Regions from separate parts of the Duganella rhizosphaerae genome, predicted to be linked through region 3. Evidence: riboswitches for the same ligand, from Rfam matches in the RefSeq annotation. Region 3 holds a riboswitch; each other region holds the start of a gene.
What was found. A riboswitch is a leader RNA that binds a small molecule or an ion and turns the genes downstream of it on or off. The one in region 3 is predicted to bind cobalamin.
Positions count from the first base shown of each region.

Region 1: it holds a riboswitch for cobalamin, as region 3 does, so the genes downstream of both, RUGAMON1_RS29160 (TonB-dependent receptor) here and RUGAMON1_RS31845 (TonB-dependent receptor domain-containing protein) in region 3, are expected to answer to the same signal.
Region 2: it holds a riboswitch for cobalamin, as region 3 does, so the genes downstream of both, RUGAMON1_RS21680 (MotA/TolQ/ExbB proton channel family protein) here and RUGAMON1_RS31845 (TonB-dependent receptor domain-containing protein) in region 3, are expected to answer to the same signal.

Region 1 covers NZ_BPWK01000020.1:13,026-20,739, reverse strand. The annotation lists gene RUGAMON1_RS29175 (OPT family oligopeptide transporter) at 1-1,562, opposite strand, end outside; gene ylqF (ribosome biogenesis GTPase YlqF) at 1,695-2,645, shown strand; gene RUGAMON1_RS29165 (DODA-type extradiol aromatic ring-opening family dioxygenase) at 2,727-3,524, opposite strand; cobalamin riboswitch at 3,636-3,810, shown strand; gene RUGAMON1_RS29160 (TonB-dependent receptor) at 3,877-5,868, shown strand; gene RUGAMON1_RS29155 (cobalamin-binding protein) at 5,868-6,764, shown strand; gene RUGAMON1_RS29150 (thiol:disulfide interchange protein DsbA/DsbL) at 6,848-7,513, shown strand; gene RUGAMON1_RS29145 (hypothetical protein) at 7,523-7,714, shown strand, end outside.
Region 2 covers NZ_BPWK01000011.1:2,739-10,452, forward strand. The annotation lists gene RUGAMON1_RS21665 (FecR family protein) at 1-345, shown strand, start outside; gene RUGAMON1_RS21670 (heavy metal translocating P-type ATPase) at 432-2,678, shown strand; gene cueR (Cu(I)-responsive transcriptional regulator) at 2,675-3,061, shown strand; cobalamin riboswitch at 3,063-3,283, shown strand; gene RUGAMON1_RS21680 (MotA/TolQ/ExbB proton channel family protein) at 3,462-4,058, shown strand; gene RUGAMON1_RS21685 (DUF2149 domain-containing protein) at 4,060-4,395, shown strand; gene RUGAMON1_RS21690 (cobaltochelatase subunit CobN) at 4,382-7,714, shown strand, end outside.
Region 3 covers NZ_BPWK01000028.1:217-7,930, reverse strand. The annotation lists gene RUGAMON1_RS31865 (cobyrinic acid a,c-diamide synthase CobB) at 1-511, opposite strand, end outside; gene cobO (cob(I)yrinic acid a,c-diamide adenosyltransferase) at 511-1,149, opposite strand; gene RUGAMON1_RS31855 (ABC transporter ATP-binding protein) at 1,146-1,919, opposite strand; gene RUGAMON1_RS31850 (FecCD family ABC transporter permease) at 1,919-2,941, opposite strand; gene RUGAMON1_RS31845 (TonB-dependent receptor domain-containing protein) at 3,019-4,869, opposite strand; cobalamin riboswitch at 4,972-5,193, opposite strand; gene RUGAMON1_RS31840 (histidine phosphatase family protein) at 5,227-5,778, opposite strand; gene RUGAMON1_RS31835 (adenosylcobinamide-GDP ribazoletransferase) at 5,783-6,565, opposite strand; gene cobT (nicotinate-nucleotide--dimethylbenzimidazole phosphoribosyltransferase) at 6,571-7,605, opposite strand.

The DNA of each region.
Region 1 (7,714 bases), on a different contig from region 3:
AGGTCCCAGCGCAGCTGGCCGCCGATGACGCCCTTGGCCAGCGTAGAAATCAGCAGCGCCTGCGGCGCGGCCAGCGGCTGGTCCGAGATCGAATTGAGGTTGGGCGCGCCGACGAAGCCGTTCGCATGGTTCAGCAGCTCCAGCACCGGCGGCACCACGCACGAACCGGCGACCACGCCGATCAGCAGGCCGACCTGCTGCTTCCACGGCGTGGCGTCGACCAGTTGGCCGGTCTTCAAGTCCTGCAGGTTGTCGTTGCCGATCACGGCCACGGCCAGCACCACGGTGGTGACGAACAGCGCGTAGGCGATCAGCGCCTGGGCTACTTCCGGACCCATGATGCTGCGGCCGACCATGCCCACGCTCAGCGCGGCGCCGAGGATGGTCAGGATGGCGATGCCGGACACCGGCGAATTGGAGGAGCCGATCAGGCCCGCCATGTAGCCGCAGACGGCGGCAGCGAACATGCCGGCGATCAGGATGTAGCCGATGCCGACCGCCACCAGCGGGAACGCCAGCGACGCCAGCGGGCCGCCTTGCAGGAAACTGGCCAGCAGCCAGCCGGCCGGCACCATCGACAGCAGCGTGACCAGGCCGACCACGAAGATCGGCAGGTCCTGCTCGGTGCGGTCTAAAACACCGCCATTGAGCTTGGCCTTGCGGGCCGAGTCCATCGCCGACTTCAGGCCGCCGAAGATAGGCTTGGCCAGGCCGGCCAGCGTGATGATCGCGGCCATGCCGATCACGCCGGCGCCCATCATGCGCACTTCCTTGGACCAGATGCCCAGCGCGTGGGCGCTGGCGTCGACGCCGGCGGCGGCCGGGCTCAGGGACGTCATCAACGGCACCATGATGCCCCAGGCGATGACCAGGCCGGCCAGCATCGCGATGCCGACCGTGATGCCCATCAGGTGGCCGGCGCCGATCAGGGCCAGCGAGCTCGATGCGCCGATGCCGGTGGCGCCTGCATTGGCCCCAACCCCGGTGCGGAAGTAGATCGACACTTCGCCGGCCATCAGCTTGACGGCGGCGAATGCGGCGAAGGCGGCGGAAGCGACGCTGCCCCAGATCACGGCCCACAGGCCGGCCTTGCCTTCGGCGGCGCCGGCGCGCGAGGCCATGCCGACCTTGAGCACTTCAGCGGCGGCCACGCCTTCGGGATAGGGCAGGTCGGACTGCGACACCAGCGCGCGGCGCAGCGGCATGGTGTACATCACGCCCAGCACGCCGCCGATGGCGCAGGCGCCGAAGGTCGGCCAGAACGGCACCTTGGCCCACCAGCCTATCATCAGCAGGCCAGGCAGCACGAAGATCACCGACGCCAGCGTGCCGGCGGCCGAGGCGATGGTCTGGACGATGTTGTTTTCCTGGATGGTGGCATCCTTGAAGGCGCTCAGCAGCGCCATCGAGATGACGGCCGCCGGGATCGAGGTGGCGAAGGTCAGGCCCACTTTGAGCCCGAGGTAGACCTGAGCCGCCGTGAAGACCAGCGTAATCAGTATGCCCAGGATAATCCCGCGTACGGTGATTTCCTTGGGGTTGGACGGTGCAGCTATGCTCATCTTCAGCACTCCGGTGGAGAATAATGTTATTTATATGGTCAGAAAAAGGGAAAAGCGCCTCATGATATCCGAAGTCCAGGCGAGCCAGCAGGTAAAATAGCGGATTGTCAGAACGATTTTGAAGGTCAGAGCATGTCGATACAATGGTACCCAGGGCACATGAACGCCGCCAAGAAAAAGGCGGCCGAGCAGATGGAGAACACCGATCTGGTGATCGAGGTGGTCGACGCGCGCCTGCCCGAGGCCAGCACCAATCCGATGGTGGAGGAGCTGCGCAAGTTCCGCCAGCGTCCGTGCCTGAAGATCCTCAACAAGATCGACCTGGCCGATCCGGCCGCCACGGCGGCCTGGGTGGCCTACTACAACGCCCAGGAAGGCGTGACCGCGTTCGCGATGACCACCAAGAAGCCGGCCGACGTCACCCGCGTGCCGGAGCTGGCCAAGCAGCTGGCGCCGCACCGCGGCGTGCCGACCAAGCCGCTGCGTATCATGATCATGGGGATACCCAACGTCGGCAAGTCGACGCTGATGAACGCGCTGCTCAAGCGCAAGGTGGCCAAGGTCGGCGACGAGCCGGCGGTGACCAAGCAGCAGCAGAAGCTTTACCTGGACAAGAACACCATCCTGGTCGACACGCCGGGCATGCTGTGGCCGAAGATCGCGCTGCCGAGCGACGGCTTGATGCTGGCGGCCAGCCACGCGATCGGCTCGAACGCGCTGATCGAAGAGGAGGTGGCGGTGTTCCTGGCCGACGAGATGCTGAAGTACTACCCGCAGCTGCTGGTGGCGCGCTACGGCTTCAAGGATATCGAGAGCTTCGACGGCATCGCCGTGGTGGAGGGGGTGGCGGCCAAGCGCGGCTTCCGCCAGAAGGGCGGCGACCTCGATTTCGAAAAAGCCTCGCACACCTTCCTGGGCGACTACCGCAGCGGCATCCTGGGCCGCATCTCGCTGGAGACGCCGGCCAGCCGTAAGGGGCGGCTGGAAGTGCACGATGCCGAGATGGCGGTCAAGAACGCCGAGAAAGCCGCCATCGCCGCCGCCAAGGCCGAAGCCTACGCCAACGGCAAGCGCGGTACTTAGCACCCAACCCGCAGAGCCGGGCAGGGGTCGGACCCCGTACGGGGTCCGACCCCGCGTCCGCATTGCGGGGTGGCAGCCCGACTAGCCGAAGCGGAAGCTGGTCACGGCCAGCGATCCCATGAATGCATCCTCGTGGTAGGGGACGGCCGCCGCGTCGTTCTCCGCCGCGCCCAGCGCCACCATCAGCGGCAGCAAATGCTCTTCACGCGGATGCGCCATGCGCGCGGCCGGCGCCTGCTCCCATTCCAATAAGCGCGCCGTGCGTTGCTGCGGCGGCAACGCCATCGTCGCGCGCAGCCAGCCGTCGAAGGCGTGCGAGGCAGCCGCGCCCTGCGCGTTGAAGGCGCGCAGGTTGTGGTAACTCAGCCCGCTGCCGACGATCAGCACACCCTGCTCGCGCAAGGGGGCCAGCAAACGGCCCACCTCCAGATGCGTCAACGGATCGAGGCCGCGCTTGAGCGACAGCTGCACGATGGGCACGTCCGCATTCGGATAGATCGGATACATGGCGCTGAAGGTGCCGTGGTCGAAACCGCGCTGCGCGTCCAGCTGCGCCGGGAAGCCGCCCGCGTCCAGCAGCTGCTTGACCTGAGCCGCCAGCTCCGGCGAACCCGGCGCGCTGTACTGCACCTCGTAGGTGTGCGGCGGGAAGCCCCCATAGTCATAGATCATCGGTGGTTTGACCGACGACGACAGCGTGAAATCACGCTCCTCCCAATGCGCGGTAATCACCAGCACCGCCTTCGGCGTCACGCCGAGCTGGCGCGGGATGTCGCGCAGCGACGCGTCCAGCTGGCCGTACAGATGGCCCACCTGGTCCATCATGAACGGCCACGGGCCGCCGCCGTGGGACAGGAAATAGCTAGGCAATGCATTCATGGAAAAACTCCGGTTTGAGTATGACCTCACTATAAGGACGGAGGCCGTTGCAATCAATGCACGAAATGTAGATAGGTCCTATCTAAAAAGTGAATGATCCGGGGCGCGCGCGTATAATGCCGGGGTTCTGGTGCTTGCCCATGTGCTCACATGCGCAGTTAAACGGGAAACACAAGGCCGCCCGCGCCCACGGCGCGACGGCCAAGGTGTGCTGCCCCCGCAACGGTAACGCGAGGCTACCTTCAGCCTTGCCAGCCCGGATATCGGCCAGACAGGGGGAAGCCCGCGTGGCTTCCGTACACTTCCAGCCTGCGGGGACGCAGGCGGATGTCTCTTTTGAAAATGACCTGACATGCAATCCTCCGCCTTCCAACCGCGCCTGCTGGCCGCCGCCGTCTCCCTGTGCTTTGCCGCCGCCGTTCCCGCCGCCGCACAGATCTCCGAGGCGCTCGCGCCCATCGTCATCACCGGCTCGCGCTTCGACGCCTACGCGGCGCTGACGCCGATCGGCGCCGTCGTCATCACGGCCGAAGACATCCAGCGCGCCGGCGCCAACGACGTCAACACCGCCATCCGCAAGGTGGGCGGCGTGTACGGCCGCCAGAGCCTGGACGGCAGCCCGGACTTCAGCCTGGACCTGCGCGGCTTCGGCAGCAACAGCAGCCAGAATATGGTGATCGTGCTGGATGGCGTGCGCCTGTCGGAAAATGAACTGAGCAACGCCATCCTGTCGACCATCCCGATCGACACCGTGGAGCACATCGAAATCACGCGCGGCGGCGCCAGCGTGTTGTACGGCGACGGCGCCACGGGCGGCGTGATCAACATCGTCACCAAGCGCCCGGAAAAGAACAGCCGCCGCGGCAGCGTGTTCGTCGAGGGCGGCCAGTTCCGCGCCGGCGAAGCGCGCGTCTCCGGCTTCCAGGCCTGGGACGGCTTCGCCGCCGACGCCACGCTCGACACCCAGCGCACCGACAACTACCGCGACAACAATGAATTCAAGCAGACCCACTTCAGCGGCGGCGCGCAATGGTTCGACAACGCCGGCCGCGCCGGCTTCCGCTATGAAGGCGCGCGCCAGGATATGCGCTTCGCCGGCGCGCTGACAGAAGACCAATACAAGGCCAATCCGCGCCAGTCCACCACGTCGAACGACAACGGCAAACTCGATAACGACCGTTTCACCGCCTTCGGCCAGCGCCGCATCGGCGCCTACGAGCTGGCGGCCGACCTGTCGTACCGCAAGAAGACGGCGGCAGCAACTTACTACGATCGCCTCGGCCCATCGACTACCACCTACGACAGCAAGCAGACCCAGTTCTCGCCGCGCGTGCGCCGCTTGGGCAAGATCGGCGGCATGCTGAACGAAATGGTGGCCGGCTTCGACTGGACCGTCTGGAACCGTACCGCCACCACCAGCCGTTTATATTCGGCGGCCGACGCCACCCAGCACTCGAAAGCGCTGTACCTGCGCGACGAACTGCGTTTCGACGCCGCCCATGAAGGCCGCGTCTCGGCCGGCGTACGCCGCGAGATCTTCAACAAGGACGCCGTCGATCCGCTGAACACCTTCGGCCCCAACGCCTACAAATTGGCGCAAGGTCTGAACGCCTGGGAGCTGCAAGCGAGCTACATGCCGGTCGCCCACCTGACCGTCTACGGCAAGGCCGGCCAGAGCTATCGCGTCGCCAACGCCGATGAAAACGGCTACACCGTCGACACCAACACGGTGTTGCTGATGCCGCAGCAGTCGCATGACCTGGAGCTGGGCGTCAGCTACGGCAGCGCCGCGCAGAAAATCACCGGCCGCGTGTTCCGCCACAACCTGACCAACGAGATATTCTTCGATCCGACACTTAACTTCGGCTACGGCGCCAACACCAACCTGGCGCCGACCCGCCGCCAAGGCTTCGAGATCGACGCCGAGCAGCGCATCAACGCCGCCTGGAACCTGACCGCCCACTATCAGCACGTGGACGCCAAGTTCACCGACGGCGTCAACAACGGCAAGGAGATGGTGCTGGTGCCGAAGAACACCCTGACCGCGCGCCTGAGCTGGACCCTGGCAAGCGGCCACACCGCCGATATCGGCGCGCAGTGGGTGGACAGCCAGCGCAACGGCGGTGACTTCGACAACAAGTGCCCGGCGCAGATCCCTTCCTACACCACGCTGGACGCGCGCTACGCCCGCAAGCTTGGCCAGTGGGAGTTCGCGGTGTCGGGCCTGAACCTGAGCGACAAGCGCTACTTCTCGCAAGCCTTCAGCTGCGACAAGGGCATCCAGGGCGGCATCTACACCGCCGACGGCCGCCAGCTGAAACTCTCGGCCCGCTACCAGTTCTGATGCGCGCCATGACCACGACCGCTCGCCAGGCCTCGCCGCTGGTGCTGGCGCTGGCCTGCACGGCGGCCTGCGCGCAGGCTGTCACCGTGCAGGACGACGCCGGCAACAGCGTCGCCGTCGCCAAGCCGGCGCAGCGCGTCATCTCGATGGCGCCGCACATCACCGAGCTGCTGTTCGCGGCCGGCGGCGGCGAGCGCGTGGTCGGCGTGATGAACTACAGCGACTACCCGGAAGCGGCCAAGCGCATCCCGCAGGTCGGCAGCAACGCCACCATCGACATGGAGCACGTGCTGGCGCTGCGCCCGGACCTGCTGGTGGTGTGGAAGAGCGGGAACACCGCGCCCCAGCTGGAGCAGTTGAAAAGCCTGGGCATCCCGATTTTCTACAGCGATCCGCAAAAGCTGGACCAGGTGGCCACCAGCCTGACCCGCCTGGGCCGGCTGATGGGCACCGAAGCCGCCGCGCAGAAGGCCGCGCAGGACTATCGCCAGAAGATCGCCAAACTCTCGGCCACCTACGCGCAACGGCCGACGGTACGGGTGTTCTACCAGATCTGGGAAAAGCCGATCTTCACCCTCAGCGGTGAGCACATCGTCAGCGACGCGATCCGCGTCTGCGGCGGCCAGAACGTGTTCGCCGCGCTGAAGGTGCCGGCGCCCACCGTCAGCACCGAGGCGGTATTGCAGCAAAACCCGGAAGCCATCTTCGGCGGCGACCAGCACGACGCCGAATCCGGCGTCAATATCTGGAAGCAGTACAAGGGCATGCTGGCGGTCCAGCGCGGCAACCTGTTCACGCTGGACGGCGAGCAACTGGTGCGCGCCACGCCGCGCATCGCCGACGGCGTCGCCGCGCTGTGCGAGCGGCTGGAGACGGCGCGCCGGCGCCGGCCCTGAGGTTTAACGCCGGCCTAATTTGCACATCGTGGAAAAGGTGGTAATCTCGCGGCGTTCGCCACTTACCTTGATGAAGGACTGTTATGCGTTTCCTGAGTTTGCTGCGCCCCCTGATTGCCACCGCCGCCTTCATGGCCGCCGCCGCCGGCGCCCATGCCGCCGATTTCAAGAACGGCGTTGATTTCAATACGCTGGACGCGGCCAGCCGTCCGGACACCGGCAAGAAGGTCGAGGTGCTGGAAGTGTTCATGTACCACTGCCCGCATTGCAACGCGCTCGAGACGCCGCTGGCGGGCTGGGTCAAGAAGCAGGGCGACAAGATCGTGTTCCGCCGCATGCACCTGGGCGAGGATGCGCAAGCCAAGGCCTTCTTCACGCTGGAAGCGATGAACGCGCTGGGCAACGGCCTGCACGAAAAGTTCTTCCACGCCGTCCACGTCGAGCACAACCGCCTCAATACCGACCAGTCCATCCTGGACTTCGTCGTCAAGAATGGCGTCGACAAGGCCAAATATCTGGAATTTTTCAATTCGTTCGCGGTCCAAACGAAGATGAAACGTGGCGTGCAAGTGGCAAACCAGTATAAACTCGACAGTGCCCCGGCCCTGGTGATCGATGGTCACTATACGACCTCGCCGGCAATCGCCGGCCACGGCCTGGCGACGGTCCCGGAGGCGCACGCCGCCATGTTTGCGGTGATGGATAGCCTGGTTGCCAAGTCGGCGCAGGAACGCGCCGCCAAGAAGTAAGGAAAAAACATGAAAGAGATCAGCGATGAACGCAAGGCGGCCGAAGGCGAAGTCATGAAGATTTACAAGGAATCTTCACCGGTTATCGAAACCCTGTTCGAGTGGGCCTACATCAACCACGTGGCATGGAGCCTGGCGGTGCTGGCGCTGGGCTTCATCGTCTGGCTGCTGATCGCGTTGAGCAATGCCGAGAACCAGCGC
Region 2 (7,714 bases), on a different contig from region 3:
CTGGCCTACAACCTGGCCAGCACCGCCGCGCTGGACGAGCTGGCCGCGCCGGTGCGGCCGCTGATGCTGGCGCAGTTGACGCTGCCGTCGCCGACCGCTGCGCGCGCACCGGGCCTGTACGTGCAGGTGCTCGACGGCCTGATCCATGTGACCAACCCGTCCGGCACGGCCAACTTCGCTGCCGGCCAGTTCGGCTACACGCCAAGCTTCAGGACGCCGCCGATTATCCTGCCGGCCAATCCGGGCATCCCGTTCACGCCGCCGCCGGCGTTCAGCCAGAGCACCGGGCCGTCGGCCAGCACCGGCCCGAGCAAGTCGAACACCGTCGACTGCGAAGTGCGCTGAACCCTGGCGTGCTTGTAGAAAAGACTTGACCTTCCCATCGTGGGATACTTGATGCTGTTGTCATCGAGTCTTCCATTGGGTTGGTCATGTCCACTTCCGCTATTCCCGTCACACTGTCGATCAAAATCGAAGGCATGACCTGCGCTTCCTGCGTGGGCCGCGTCGAGCGCGTGCTGGCGGCCGTGCCTGGCGTGGACAAGGTCAGCGTCAACCTGGCGACCGAATCGGCGCGGGTGGAATCGGCGCTGCCGCTCGATGTGGCGGCGCTGGTGCAGGCGGTCGACAAGGCCGGCTACCAGGCCACGCCCGAGCTGCCGCTGTCCGCCGCGTCTGTCGATCATGCCGCTGCGCCTGCCCACCATGCGCTGGCGGGGCCGGGCGGCGGCCGCGCGGTGCTGCTGGCGGCCGTGCTGTCGCTGCCGCTGCTGTTGCCGATGCTGCTGGAATTGGCCGGCGTGCACTGGATGCTGGACGGCCGCGTGCAATGGCTGCTGGCGACGCCGGTGCAGTTCTGGCTTGGCGCCCGCTTCTATCGCGCCGGCTGGCTGGCGCTGCGCGCCCGCAGCGGCAATATGGACCTGCTGGTGGCGCTGGGCACCAGCGCGGCGTATGGCCTGAGTGTCTATCAGCTGCTGGCGTCGGGATCCGCCATGCCGCATCTGTATTTCGAAGCGTCGGCCGTGGTGATCACCTTGATCTTGCTGGGAAAATGGCTGGAGGCGCGCGCCAAGCGCCAGACCACGTCCGCCATCCGCGCCTTGCAGGTGCTGCGGCCGGAGTCCGCGCGGGTGCGGCGCGGCGAGCGGGATGTCGAAGTGCCGATCGCCGATGTGCAGCCGGGCGAACTGGTGGTGGTGCTGCCCGGCGAGCGGGTGGCGGCGGACGGTGAAGTGGTGGAGGGCGCCAGCCATGTCGACGAGGCGCTCATCACCGGCGAGAGCCTGCCCGTGGCGCGCCACGCCGGCGACCGTGTGACCGGTGGCGCCATCAACGGCGAAGGCCTGCTGCTGGTGCGGGTGACGGCGGTGGGCGCCGAAAGCACGCTGGCGCGCATCATCCGCCTGGTGGAGGATGCGCAGGCGGCCAAGGCGCCGGTGCAGCATCTGGTGGACCGCGTCAGCGCGGTGTTCGTGCCGGTGGTGATGGTGCTGGCGGTGGCGACCTTCGCCGGCTGGTGGCTGGCGACCGGCGATGCCGAGCGGGCCATCATCAATGCGGTGGCGGTGATGGTGATCGCCTGTCCGTGCGCGCTGGGGCTGGCGACGCCGGCCGCGATCATGGCCGGCACCGGCGTGGCGGCGCGTTACGGAATACTGATCAAGGATGCGGAGGCGCTGGAGCTGGCGCACCGCATCACCACCGTGGCGTTCGACAAGACCGGCACGCTCACCGAGGGCAAGCCGTCGCTGGTCGCGCTGGAGCCGGCCGGCATCGACGAAGGGCGGTTGCTGCAACTGGCCGCCGCGATCCAGCGCGGCAGCGAACACGCGCTGGCGCGCGCCGTCACCGAGGCCGCCGCCGCGCGCTCCGCCACGGCCGACGGCGCCGCGCCAAGCGCCACCGGCGTCACCGCCTTGCCCGGCCGCGGCGTAGCGGCCATCGTCGACGGCGCGCGCCTGGTCCTGGGCAGCACGCGGCTGATGCAGGAGGAGGGCGTGGCGCTGGATGCGCTGAGCGCCCGCGCCGAGGAACTGGAGCGGCAAGGCCTGACGATATCCTGGCTGGCAGCATCGAACGCGCCGCAGCCCGCGCAGCTATTGGGCCTGCTGGCCTTCGGCGACCGCATCAAGCCGCAAGCCCGCGCCGCGCTGCAGGCGCTGCATGCGATGCACATCCAGACCATCCTGCTCACCGGCGACAACCAGGGCAGCGCCGACGCCGTCGGCAAAGAACTGGGCATAGGCCGCATCGTCGCCAACATGCTGCCCGCCGACAAAGCGGCCACCGTCGCCAGCTTGAAGACGGGCGACGCCTGCATCGCCATGGTCGGCGACGGCATCAACGACGCGCCGGCGCTGGCCGCCGCCGATGTCGGCATCGCCATGTCCAGCGGCACCGACGTCGCCATGCACGCTGCCGGCATCACCTTGATGCGTGGCGATCCGGCGCTGGTGGCTGCCGCCATTTCGATCTCGCGCCGCAGCTACAGCAAAATACGCCAGAACCTGTTCTGGGCCTTCATCTACAACCTGGTCGGCATACCGCTGGCCGCCTTCGGCCTGCTCAACCCCATGGTTGCCGGCGCCGCGATGGCGCTCAGCTCCGTCAGCGTGATCAGCAACGCCTTGCTGCTGCGCCGCTGGACGCCGGACCACCTGAAAGGACAAGCATGAACATCGGACAAGCGGCGGCCGCCAGCGGCGTCTCGGCCAAGATGATCCGCTATTACGAAAGCATCGCCCTGATCCCGCCGGGCAAGCGCAGCGAGGCCGGCTACCGCATCTACGGCGACAACGACCTGCACGCGCTGCGCTTCGTCAAGCGCGGACGCTCGCTGGGTTTTTCGCTGGACCAGATCCGCGACCTGCTGTCGCTGTGGCAGAACAAGGAGCGCGCCAGCGCCGACGTCAAGACCATCGCCATGGGCCACGTGGCGGAGCTGAACCAGCGCATCGCCGAGCTGACCGAAATGCGCGACACACTGCAAACGCTGGCCGGCTGCTGCCACGGCGACCATCGCCCCGACTGCCCGATACTCCAAACCCTTGCCGGGTAAAGTATAATCGCCCGGTTTTGGTGCCCGCGCGTCTGTCCAGACGCGCAGTTAAACGGGAAACATGAAGCTGGCCACGCCAGCCAACATGTGCTGCCCCCGCAACGGTAAACAAGCGTCGTCGTTGACGACAAATCCGCCTCTTCAAACCACTGTGCAGTCGCATGGGAAGGTCAGGCGGTGTCGCTTGCCAGCCCGGATACCGGCCAGGACAGGTGGAAATGCCCAGGCATTTCTGTTCAAGCCGCTCACGGGGAAGTGAGCGGCTTGCATCTGTTTCGATCTACATCTATGCATCGATTTTGCGCGCCACGGCCTTGCCGACTGGCGGCCGTGCCTTGCGCACGCGCCGTTCGCGTACGCCTGCGCCCCGATTCTCCCTCTCTGCCTACAGGACCCGCCCATGTTTAACCTGCCCGCCGACGCCGCCGTGCACTCCATCGAGACACTGCTGTACTCCATTTCCACCATCCTGTACCTGCCCGTGCTGCTGGGGATCGCAGCGCTGGTGCTGCATATGCTGGTGTGCTTCGGCACCTTCGGCGCCGAATGGCTGGAGCGCCGCCGCGGCGTGCGCGTGCTGGTCGCCACCGCCAAACAGGAGATGGCCGCCGTGCTGACCGCGCAGGAAGGCGAGCCGGGACTGGACGCCCGCCTCGAACGACTGGTGCAGCGCGCCGACGTCAACGGCGTGCGCCGCCTGGACGGCGTGCGCTTCGTGGTGCGCGTCGGCCCGGCGCTGGGGCTGATGGGCACCCTGATCCCGATGGGCATTTCGCTGGCCGGCCTGGCGCAGGGCAACCTGCCGAAGATGGCCGAGTCGATGACCACCGCCTTCACCGCCACCGTGGTCGGCCTGGCGTGCAGCGTCAGCGCCTATGTACTGAGCCTGGTGCGCGAGCACTGGCTGCGCAGCGACCTGACCGAGATCGCCTACGCCGCCGAATCCCACCTGGCGGCGCAAGACCACAAGCCGCACCTGGTGCGCGCGGGAGCCTGAGATGCGCTATATGAACCGCCACCGCTACAGCCGCATCGGCGAGCATAACGAAGACCCGCTGGCCGGCGTCGCCAACCTGTTCGACGCCAGCATCGTCTTCATCGTCGCCATGATGCTGGCGCTGTTCTCGGCCTGGAACATGATGGACCTGCTGGATCCGAACTCCGAAGTCACCATCGCCAAGAAAAGCGCCGATGGCCATGTCGAGGTGCTGACCAAGAAAGGCGCCGAAATCAAGGTGAGCAAAGTCAGCGACAAGCCGCTGTCGGGCTCAGGCAAACGCCTGGGCACCGCGTATCAACTGCCGGATGGGAAGGTCGTCTATGTACCTGAATAAAAAATTGTGGGCGCTGCTGCTGTTGCTGGTGTCCCTGTGCATCGGCGGCTATGTGCACTCGGCGCAGGCGCCGCGCACGCTGGCGCTGATGTTGGGCGATATCGAATCCCGTCCCGCCGTGCTGGCGGTGCGCGGCCTGCAGGCCGAGTTGAAGGAGCTGAACGTCGCCGTGCGCATCATCCCCGCCAACGGCATGACGCCGGCCGACCGCGCAGCCCTGACCGGCGCCGATGTGGCGATCGTCAACACCAAGGGCCGCCAGGCCATGGTGGCCCTGGGCGCCGAACTGCAGGCCTTGCAGAAGGCGCGCCGTCCGGTGTTCGCGGTCGGTGGCGCCATCGACGACAGCCTGCGCGAGCAGGGCGTGCGCGACGATAAAACCATACAGTCCTACCATAGCGAAGGCGGCGTGGAGAACATGGGCAATCTGCTGCGCTACATCCTGCGCAACCACTTCGGTTCCAGGTTGACGGTCGCGCCGGTGCATGCGATGCCGGAAGTGGGCCTGTACGACGTGGCGGCCAACCGCACGTCCAGCAGCTACGAGCAGTACCTGCAAGGCTACGCCAACTACAAGGCCGGCGCGCCTTGGATCGCCGTGCCGTTCTACCGCGCCAGCCTGGTGGCGGGACAAACGCTGCCGCTGGCGGCCATCGTCGCGCGGCTGGAAGCGAGCGGCTATAACGTGCTGCCGGTGTTCGGCTATCCCTACGACGTGCCGCTGCGCTTCCTGCTGGACGAAAACGGCAAGAGCCGCGTCGAGCTGATCGTCGCGCTGGGCATGAAGGTGGGCGGCACCGCCAACACCGGCGCGCTGCTCGACAAGATCGGCGTCCCGGCGATCAACGCCATCACCTTGAGCCAGCAGTCGCTGGCGCAGTGGCAGGAATCGAAGATCGGTCTCGATATCATCGAACGCACCTGGCAGCTGGCCGGCGCCGAAGTGGCGGGCCTGATCCAACCGACCGTGGTCGCCAGCCGCGAACGCATCAGCGATGCGCAGACCGGCCTGGCCTACGTGGAGGAGACGCCCATCCCCGAGCGCATCGAGCGCCTCAACCAGCGCGTCGCCAGCTGGCTGGCCTTGCGCCAGAAGGCCAACGGCGACAAGCGCATCGCCATGCTGTACTTTAACTATCCGCATGGTTCCGAGACCATCGGCGCGGCCTACCTGAACGTGCTGCCGGAGAGCCTGTGGCAGATCGTCCAGCGCCTGAAGCAGGAGGGCTACCAGACCGGCGCCGCGCTGCCGCCGTCGCAGGAAGAGCTGCAAGGCGAGATCCAGCAGTGGGGCAACTACCCCGGCAAGTCCAAGGGCGACTACATGGCGGGCCTGAAGCACCTGGCCGAAAGCGGCCAGGCCTTGCTGGTGCCGCTGGCCGACTACCAGAAGTGGTTCGCCACGCTGGCACAGCCGCTGCGCGCATCGATAGAGAAATCCTGGGGCAAGCCGGAGAACGCGCCTGTCCTGTGGCGCAACGCCAAGGGCGAGCCGTTCTTCGTCTATCCGGCGCGCCGCTTCGGCAATGTGCTGATGGCGCCGCAGCCCGGCCGCGCGTGGGAGCAGAACCTGGAGAAGCTGCACAATGAAGTCAGCATGCCGCCGTCGCACGAATACATCGCGTTCTACCTGTGGCTGCAAAAAGGCTTCCAGGCCAACGCCGTCATGCACATCGGCACCCACGGCACGCAGGAATGGCTGACCGGTAAAGAGGCCGGCCTGTCGGAAAGCGATCCGACCGAGGCGCTGATCGGCGCCATGCCCAACATCTACCCCTACGTGATGGACGACGTGGGCGAGGGCATACAGGCCAAGCGCCGCGGCATGGCCGTCATCATCGACCACATGACGCCACCGTTCGACGTCGCCGGCCTGAATCCCGACCTGCGCGAGCTGGGCGCGCTGCTCAACGACTACCGCGTGGCCGAGCAAAAAAGCCCGCTGCTGGCGCGTAGCCACCTGACGGCGATCAACCGCCTGGCGGCCAAGAGCGGCGTGTTGAAGGACATGAAGAAGACCGAGCTCAAAACCGAAGCCGACATGGAAGGCCTGGAGGAGTACCTGGACGACACCGGCAGCAAGCTCACGCCGTTCGGCCTGCACACCTTCGGCGTGGCGCCGAAGCCTGAGCTGCGCAACGCCACCGCGCGCGCCGTGGTCAGCCTCGACACCACGTCGACGGCGGAGCAGAAAACCAAACGCATCGCCCAGCTGGAAAACGATATCGAGCGCAGCGCCGGGCTGGAACTGGAGCGCTTGATGCAGGCGCTGTCCGGCCGCTACATCCCGACCGGCGCCAGCGCCGACCTGGTACGCAATCCGGATGCGCTGCCGACTGGCCGCAACTTCTTCGGCCTCGATCCATCGCGCATCCCGAGCAAGACCACCTACGAAGCCGGCTACAAACTGGCGCAGCAGCTGGCGGAGGATTATCGCAAGCGCCACGGCGCCTGGCCGGACAAGTTGAGCATGAACCTGTGGGGCGTCGAAACCTCGCGCCACGAAGGCATCATGGAAGCGCAGGCGATGGCGCTGATGGGCGTGCGTCCGACGTGGGACGAACGTGGCCGCGTGACCGGCGTGGAAGCGCTGACGCGCAAGCAGCTGGGACGTCCGCGCGTGGACGTGACGCTGATCTCGTCCGGCCTGTTCCGCGACCTGTTCGGCAACCTGCTGACGCTGATGGACCAGGCCGCGCAACTGGCGCAGAAGCAGGACGACAATGGCCCCGGCGAAGACGGCAACGTGATGCAGGCGCACAGCCGCAAGACCGTGGCCGCCTTGCAGGCCAGCGGCATCAGTGCCGAAGAAGCGCAGCGCATGGCCTCCGTGCGCATCTTCGGCCTGCCGAGTGGCGCCTATGGCACGCAGATCGAGAAGCTGATCCCGCTGACCAACGCCTGGCAGAACGAGAAGGAGGTTGCGGACGTCTTCATCAACCGCATGAGCCATCCGTTCGGCGCCGGCTACTGGGGCGACGACAAGGCCGATCCCGGCCAGCGCCGCGAATTGTTCAAGCAAGCCATCAGCGGCAGCAAGATCGCGCTGCACAGCCGCTCCAGCAATCTGTTCGCGACGCTGGATAACGACGACTTCTTCCAGTACCTGGGTGGCACCGCGATGGCGATCCGCAGCGTGGACGGCAAGACGCCGGAGGTGATGGTCAGCGACCTGTCCAACCCGCGCAAGCCGGGCCACAAGACGCTGGAGCAGTACATGGGCCAGGAGATGCAGGCGCGCTACCTGAACCCGCGCTGGGCCGACAGCATGCTGAAGGAAGGCTATTCCGGCGCGCGCTACATCAACCGCGTGGTCGAC
Region 3 (7,714 bases):
CAAACAGGGGAATGTCGCGCAATGACGCGGCCACCATCTTGGCGTGGCCTTCGCTGGCGACGCGGTTGGCGATCACTCCCGCCATCTCCACCGGCCCATAGTCGCGCAGGCCGTGGACCAGCGCACCGGCGGTTTGCGCCATGGCGCCGGCGTCGATCACCGCCATCACCGGCACGCCGAATTCGCGCGACAAGTCGGCAGACGACGGCGTACCGTCATACAGGCCCATAACGCCTTCGATCAGGATGACATCCGCTTCGGCGGCGGCCTGCGCCAACTGGCTGCGGCACAGTTCATGGCCGACCATCCACAGGTCCAGCGAGCGCACCGGCGCGCCGCTGGCGCGTTCCAGCAGCATTGGATCGATGAAATCCGGACCGCATTTGAACACGCGCACGCGCTTGCCCTGGCGCGCCAGTTTGCGCGCCAGCGCGGCGGTGACTGTGGTCTTGCCCTGGCCGGAGGCGACGGCCGCCACCAGCAGGGCTTTGACTTCGACGTGCGTCGTCATTACCACTCGGTTCCAAGTTGCGCGCCGATGCCGGCCTTGAAGGCGTGCTTGACGACTTCCATTTCGGTGACGGTATCGGCGATGGCGATCAGCTCCGGCGGCGCTCCGCGCCCGGTGATGACGACATGCTGCATCGCCGGACGTGCCAGCAGATCGTTGATGACGGTTTCCACGTCCAGGTAGCGGTACTTCAGGGCGATATTCAGTTCGTCGAATACCACCAGGCCGATGTCGGGATCGGCCAGGAAGCGTTTCGCCTGTTCCCAGGCCAATTGCGCCTTTGCGATATCGCGTTCGCGGTTCTGGGTTTCCCAGGTATAGCCTTCGCCCATCGAGTGGAAGCTGATCTCTTCCGGGAAGCGGCGCAGGAACAGCTCTTCGCCGGTCTGCATCGCGCCTTTGATGAACTGCACCACGCCGACCTTCATGCCGTGGCCCATGGCGCGTATCGCCATGCCGAAGCCGCTGGAGCTTTTGCCCTTGCCGTTGCCGGTGTTGACGATGATGATGCCGATCTGCTTGTCGGCGGCGGCGATCTTGGCGTCGATGATGGCCTTCTTGCGCTCCATGCGCACGCGGTGACGTTCGTTCAGCGCCGCGGTTTGTTCGTCGATGTCGCCGGAATTCTGTTGGGTCATGCAAGGTCCTCTTTGGGGATAAAGATGCTGCGTGTGCCGTGCTGGATGATGTCTATCGGATGGCCCAGGTATTCGCCCAGGATCTCTGCCTGCATCACTTCCGCCGTGGTGCCGGCCAGCCAGCGGCCATCGCCCATGAGCAGCAGCGCGTGGGTGGAGACGCTGTGTGCCAGCGTCAGGTCGTGTCCTATCATGACGGCGGTCTTGCCCTGCTCGCGGCACAGGCGGGCCAGCAGGCCCATGACGCTGACCTGGTGCGCCAGGTCCAGCGCGTTGGCCGGCTCGTCGAGCAGCAGCAGCGGCGTATCCTGCGCCAGCATGGCGGAGATGGCCACGCGCTGGCGTTCGCCGCCGGACAAGGTGCGCACGTCGCGCTCGGCCAGGTCGGCCACTTCCATCGCTTCCAGCGATTTCAGCGCGATGGCGTGATCGTCGCTGCCTTCCCAATAGCGGTTGCCGTGATAAGGGTGGCGCGCCGACAGCACGGTTTCGATCACGCTGTAGGCGAAAGCGTCGCTGCGGCTCTGCGCCAGGAAGGCGCGTTGGCGCGCCAGTTCGGCCAGCGGCCAGTCGGACAGTTCGCGCTCCTGGATGGCGACGTAGCCACCGTTCGGGTCGCGCAGGCCGGCCAGTGTTTTCAGCAGTGTGCTCTTGCCGGCGCCGTTGCGGCCGATGATGCTCCAGCATTCGCCGTCACGCACCTGCCAGTTCAGATCCGTAATCAGCTGGCGCTGGCCGATTTTCAGGGAAAGGTTATGGGTGCTGATCATCATTTGCGCAAACGGTGCAGTTGGTACAGGAAGACCGGCGCGCCGATCAGCGCCGTCAGTACACCGACCGGCAACTGCTGCGGCGCGATGATGGTGCGGGCCAGCGTGTCCGCCAGCAGCAGGAAGGTGCCACCGGCCAGTGCGGCCGCCGGAATCAGTACGCGGTGGTCCGCGCCGACGGCGAAGCGGCAGGCATGGGGCACGATCAGGCCGACGAAGCCGACGCTGCCCGCGCTGGTGACAGCGCTGGCGGTCAGCAGGCCGGATATGAAGAACAGGCCTTTGCGCAACGCGCCGACGCGGATGCCCAGCGTGGCGGCGGCTTCGGCGTGCAGCGCCATCACGTTCATGGAACGGGCGCTGCGCAGGGCGAATACCAGGCCGCCGGCCAATACGATCCAGGGCAGCGCGCGCATCGGCGCGCCGGCCAGGTCGCCGATCATCCAGAACACCATGCTGCGCAAACGGCTTTCAGGAGCGATGGAGAGCATCAGCGTCACCATCGCCATGCAGGCGGAGGACAGGATGACGCCGGTCAGCAGCAATAGAGCGGTGCCGCCTTCGGCCGCCGCGCCGCCGCGCAGGTCGCGCCGGGCCAGCAGATACAGCATCATCGAGACGGCGACGGCGCCGCCGAAGGCCGAGGCGTCGACCATCCAGATGGCGCAGCCGAACAGCAGTGCGGCCAGGGCGCCGACGGAAGCGCCGGCGGAAATGCCCAGTACATACGGGTCGGCCAGTGGATTGCGCAACAGCGCCTGCATCATCACGCCCGCCAGCGACAGGGCTGCGCCGGTGACGAAGGCGGTCAGCGCGCGGCTCAGGCGCAGGTCGAGCAGGGTGGAGGCCAGCGTCTGGCTTTGGCCATGCAGCAGTTCATTGACTGCCGCGGGAATATCGGAGAGAGGAATCGAGACCGAGCCGGTCATGCCCGAGAAAACCAGGCTGGCAAACGCGAACAGCACCAACCCTGTCAGAGTGACGGCGGCACGGCGTCGCAGATTGCGGGAGAAAGAATGCATGCACTGCTTTCAAAAAAGAGAGACTGCCGGGCGCGCGGCGTATGCGCCCCACGCCCGGCAGGTTACACCATTACTGCTTACTTGTAGCCGTAGCGGATACCGGCAAACAGCTTGGACATCGGCGTGGCGTAATTGCGCGCCAGGTCGTACTGCTTGTCGCTGATATTATTCCAGCGGACCAGCGCCGACCAGTCGCGGTTGAAGTGGTAGGTCGCGTACAGATTGACCAGTCCATAGCCGCCAAGGCGGACCTCGTTGGCGGCGTCCTCGTAGCGGTCGCCGGACAATTCCAGTTCCACGCCGGCCTTCAAGGCGCCGGCGCTGTAGTCGGCCATCAGGTTGCCGTGCTTTTTGGCGCGGCGCTGCAGGCGTTTGTTGTTGGTTTCGTCCTTTGGATCTTGCAGGTCGACGTTGGCGGCCAGGTTGAAGCGGCCCAGCTGCTGGCTGGCGCCCAGGGTCAAGCCTTCAAGCAGGGCGTGGTTGACGTTGTAGGCGCAGCCACTCTTTGCACCGGTGAATGGGCATGGCTTGGTGTTCACCAGCAGGTCGGTCAGGCGGTTGCGGTAATAGCTGGCGCTCAGCGCGGTGTTGCCGCTGTCGTAGCGAAGACCGATTTCCGCATTCTTGCCCAGCTCCGGTTTGTTGTTACTGTTACCGTAGCCTGGGTAGTACAGTTCATTGTAGGTCGGTGCGCGGAAGCTGGTACCGTAGCTGGCGGTGGCGCGCAGTACCTGCGTGAAGTTGTAGCCGTAGCCCAGGGAGCCGGTGTTCTTCGAGCCGTAGAGCGATTTGTCACGGCGTATGCTGGCGTTGAACAGGTTGGCGCCGCGGCGGGCGTTATAGGCAGCGGCGACGGAATTGGTGGTGCGCTGCGGGTCGGCCAGTTTGAAGCCGTTGGTCTCGACTTCTTCCTTGCGATGGTCGTACAGCAGTTGCAGCACGTCGGCGCCAATCAGCACATCATTCTGCCAAGTGAAGTCGGTTTGTTTGGTGTTGATCTGCGAGTAGCCAGATGCGGCCGCGCTGGTGTAGGTCGCGCCGTTGTCCTTGGCTTGAGAGTATTGCACCAGGCTTTGCCAGGCAGGCAGGATCTGGTTCTTGCTGTAGATGGCCGCGTTGTCGAGCTTGGCGTTCGAATGGACGTCGTACGGCGATGAGCCGCTGTCGTACTGGGAATAGAGTTTGCTGTGCAGGAGCAGCGCACCGATTTCCTGGCCTTCTGCCAGGCGCAGACTGAATTGGGCCGCCGCGTTTTCGCGATCGTAGCCGTCTTTGTCGGCGTTATACGAGGCGCTGGCAGGACGGGTGGACGAGAAACCGTCCGACTTTTCCTTGCCGGCGCTGATCGCGTAGCTGAAGCTGTGCTCACCGCCGGTGGCGCCGGAGAGCGATACATCGCCTTCGCGGGTGTTGTCGGTGCCGTAGCCGGCGAAGGCGGTGAACGCTGGCGCGCCCTGGCCCTTCTTGGTGAAGATCTGGATCACGCCGCCGATGGCGTCCGCGCCATACAGGGAGCTCAGTGGGCCGTAGACGATTTCGATATGGTCGATGGCGGTCAGCGGAATGGCGCTCCAGTTGGCGGCGCCGGTGGTCGACGAACCGATACGCACGCCGTCGACCAGCACGAGATTCTGGTTGCTGTTGGCGCCGCGGATAAACACGGTGGCGTTGGTGCCGGAGCCGCCGTTGCGGGCGATCTCGATGCCGCGCTGGCGTTGCAGCAGGTCGACGATGGAGCCGGCTCCTGATTCGGCGATTTGCTCGGCGCTGATGGTGACGCTGTCGCTGATCACGTCGGACAGGGCCTGCGGGCTGCGGGTGGCGGTGACCAGCACGGTGCCGGCGATTGGTTCTGCGTGCGCGCAGGAGGCGGCCATTGCCAGCGCCAGCGACGTCAGGGCCGCAGGACGGGAGATACGAAGGGTCATGATGTAATTTTTCTGTTAATAGCAACCGGCCGACGTCCCCGTGGGCCAGATTGAACAGAAGCGGATAACTGAGAGATGCGTGTTCGCGCACATCCCGTTCGCTCGCTTCCACCTGATTTGGCCGGTATCCGGGCTGGCAAGTTAGACCACCTCACCTTCCCATGCAGAGCACAGTGGTTTGTCAGAGGAGGTTTGTCGCGCATCAGCTGCGACACTTGCTTACCGTTGCGGGGGCAGCACATGTGGACTCTTACAGAGCTTCATGTTTCCCGTTTAACTGCGCATCTGGACAGACGCGCGGGCACCAAAACCCGGTCATTATACGGGTTTGTGCGGCGCCGGTCATGGGGTGGCGGTTTAGTTTTGCAGTACCAGCGTGGCGCCGTAGGCGATTTGATGCGGATGGCGGGCCGCTTGCAGCGCCATTTCGGCCGGCGCCAGGCCGGTATGGCAGGCCGACAGCAGGCGCATCGCGCCGGCGTGGCAGATCACGATGGCGTCTTGCTGCTGGCGCTGGAGGTCGGCGTAAAAGGTGGCGATGCGGGCGGCCATGCGCAGCAAGCTTTCGCCGCCGCCGGGGCGGTAGTTGACCAGGTCCGCGGCCCAGGCGTCGATGTCGGCGCGCGCGATATCGTCCCAGTGGCGCAGTTCCCAGTCGCCGAAATCGATCTCCGCGATGCGGGCGTCCAGCAGCGGCGCTGGCGATAGCAACGGCGCCGCCAGTTGCGCCGCCAATGTGGCGCAGCGCTGAAGCGGACTGCTATATAGGGCGAGGCCTTGGGGGAGTGTGGTCGACAAGGCGGCCAGCGTTTGCGCCAGCTGGTCGGGCGCTACGGCGAGATCGCTGCGGCCGTAGCAGACGCCGGGGGCGATCAGCGGCTGCGGATGGCGCACCAGTATCAGCCGCATGGCGTTACCAGGGCAGGGCGCCGTGGCGCATGCTGGCCAGAACGCAAAGGTAGAACGCCACTTCGCTGAGCTGCTGTACCGCCCCGAGGCAATCGCCTGTATAGCCGGCGATGCGGCGTACGAATTTTCGGGCCAGCCAGGCGGTGCCGATTGCGGCGGCGGCGATGCCGGTCGCCAGTGCGGTCCACGTCAGCCATCCGCAGGCGATCATCGCCAGCGCGGGAATGGCGGCGCTGGCGACGGCCAGCGCGAATTCTGCGGTGCTCATCTTTTGCGCCAGTGGCTTGGCCTTGCCTTCCGCACGTGCGTAGTCGAGGCGCCAGATCAGCGAGGTTGCCATTAATCGCGAAAGCGGATGGGCGACGAGGAGCGCGGCAATCGCCGCCAGCGGAGACAGCATGGAGAGTGTCGTGCACTTGGTGGCGAGCAGGCAGATGATGCCGATGGCGCCGTAAGCGCCGATGCGCGAGTCCTTCATGATTTCCAATACGCGCTCCGGCGTCATGCCGCCGCCGAAGCCGTCGCACATGTCGGCAAAGCCGTCTTCATGGAAGGCGCCGGTGGCGTAGATGCCTGCAGCGGTGGACAGCAGCACGGCGACCGGCGCGGGCAGGAACCATGCGGCCAGCGCATACACGCCGGCCGTGATGGCTGCGACCACCATGCCGATCAGCGGAAAGTAGCGTGACGCCTGGTTCAGCCACGCAGGGTCGAAGCCCACCCAGCCGGGAATCGGCAGGCGGGTAAAGAACTGGAGCGCGGTGAAGAACAGTCGTAGTTGGTGCACGGCGCTTACTCGAACTTTTCGCTGACGTGGGCCGATTCGAACGTGGCCATCTGGTTCAGGAAGTTGACCGACGCATGCAGCAGCGGCAGCGCCAGCGCGCAGCCGGTGCCTTCGCCCAAGCGCAGGCCCAGGTTCAGCAGCGGCTTGGCGCCCAGCGCGGCCAGCATCTGCTGGTGGCCGTTTTCGTCGGAGCAGTGAGCGAACACGCAGTAGTCCAGGATGGCCGGTTGCACGCGGGCCGCCACCAGCAGCGCGCTGGTGACGATGAAGCCGTCGATCAGCAGCACTTTGCGCAATTCGGCTGCCTTCAGCATGGCGCCGGTCATCATGGCGATCTCCAGGCCGCCGAAGGTGGCCAGCACGTCCAGCGGCTCGGCTGCGGCGGTGTGTTTGGCGACTGCCGCTTCGACCACGTGTTGCTTGCGCAGGATGCCTTCCGCGGTGAGGCCGGTGCCGGCGCCCACGCATTGCTCGACCGGGATGCCGGTCAGCTTGTGCATCAGTGCGGCGGCGGCGGTGGTGTTCCCGATGCCCATCTCGCCGAAGCCGACCACGTTGCCATCCAGCTCTGCGGCCAAGGCCATGCCTGCGGCCAGCGCGGCCTCGCAAGTGGCGCGGCTCATCGCCGGTTCCTGCGCGAAGTTCCGGGTGCCGGGCGCCAGCTTACGGTCGGTCAGGCCGGCGCGCGGTCCAAAGTGGTGATTGACGCCGGAATCGATGATGCGCAGTTCGCAGTTGGTCTGCGTCGCGAAGACGTTGATGGCGGCGCCGCGCGCGAGGAAGTTCTCGACCATCTGCCAGGTCACGTCTTGCGGGTAGGCGGAGATGCCTTCCGCGACTACGCCGTGATCGGCCGCAAACACCAGGATGGCTGGCTTCGTGATTGTGAGTGCACGTGTGTTCTGTATAAGGCCGATTTGTTTGGCCAGCGATTCCAGTACGCCCAGGCTACCCAGCGGCTTGGTCTTGTTATTGATGGCCTTGTCCAGCAGGGCCGCCAGCGTCTCGTTGTCAGTAGTAGGGATAGTAGGAATGAACATGTGGGCGAGTTATAAATCGGTGAAGTCCTTATTTTACCCTTGCCAGCGCGGGTGCCCTTTGCTATAGTTCGCCTCCCCGCAAAACGCAGCATGCAAATGCAGCGAAGAG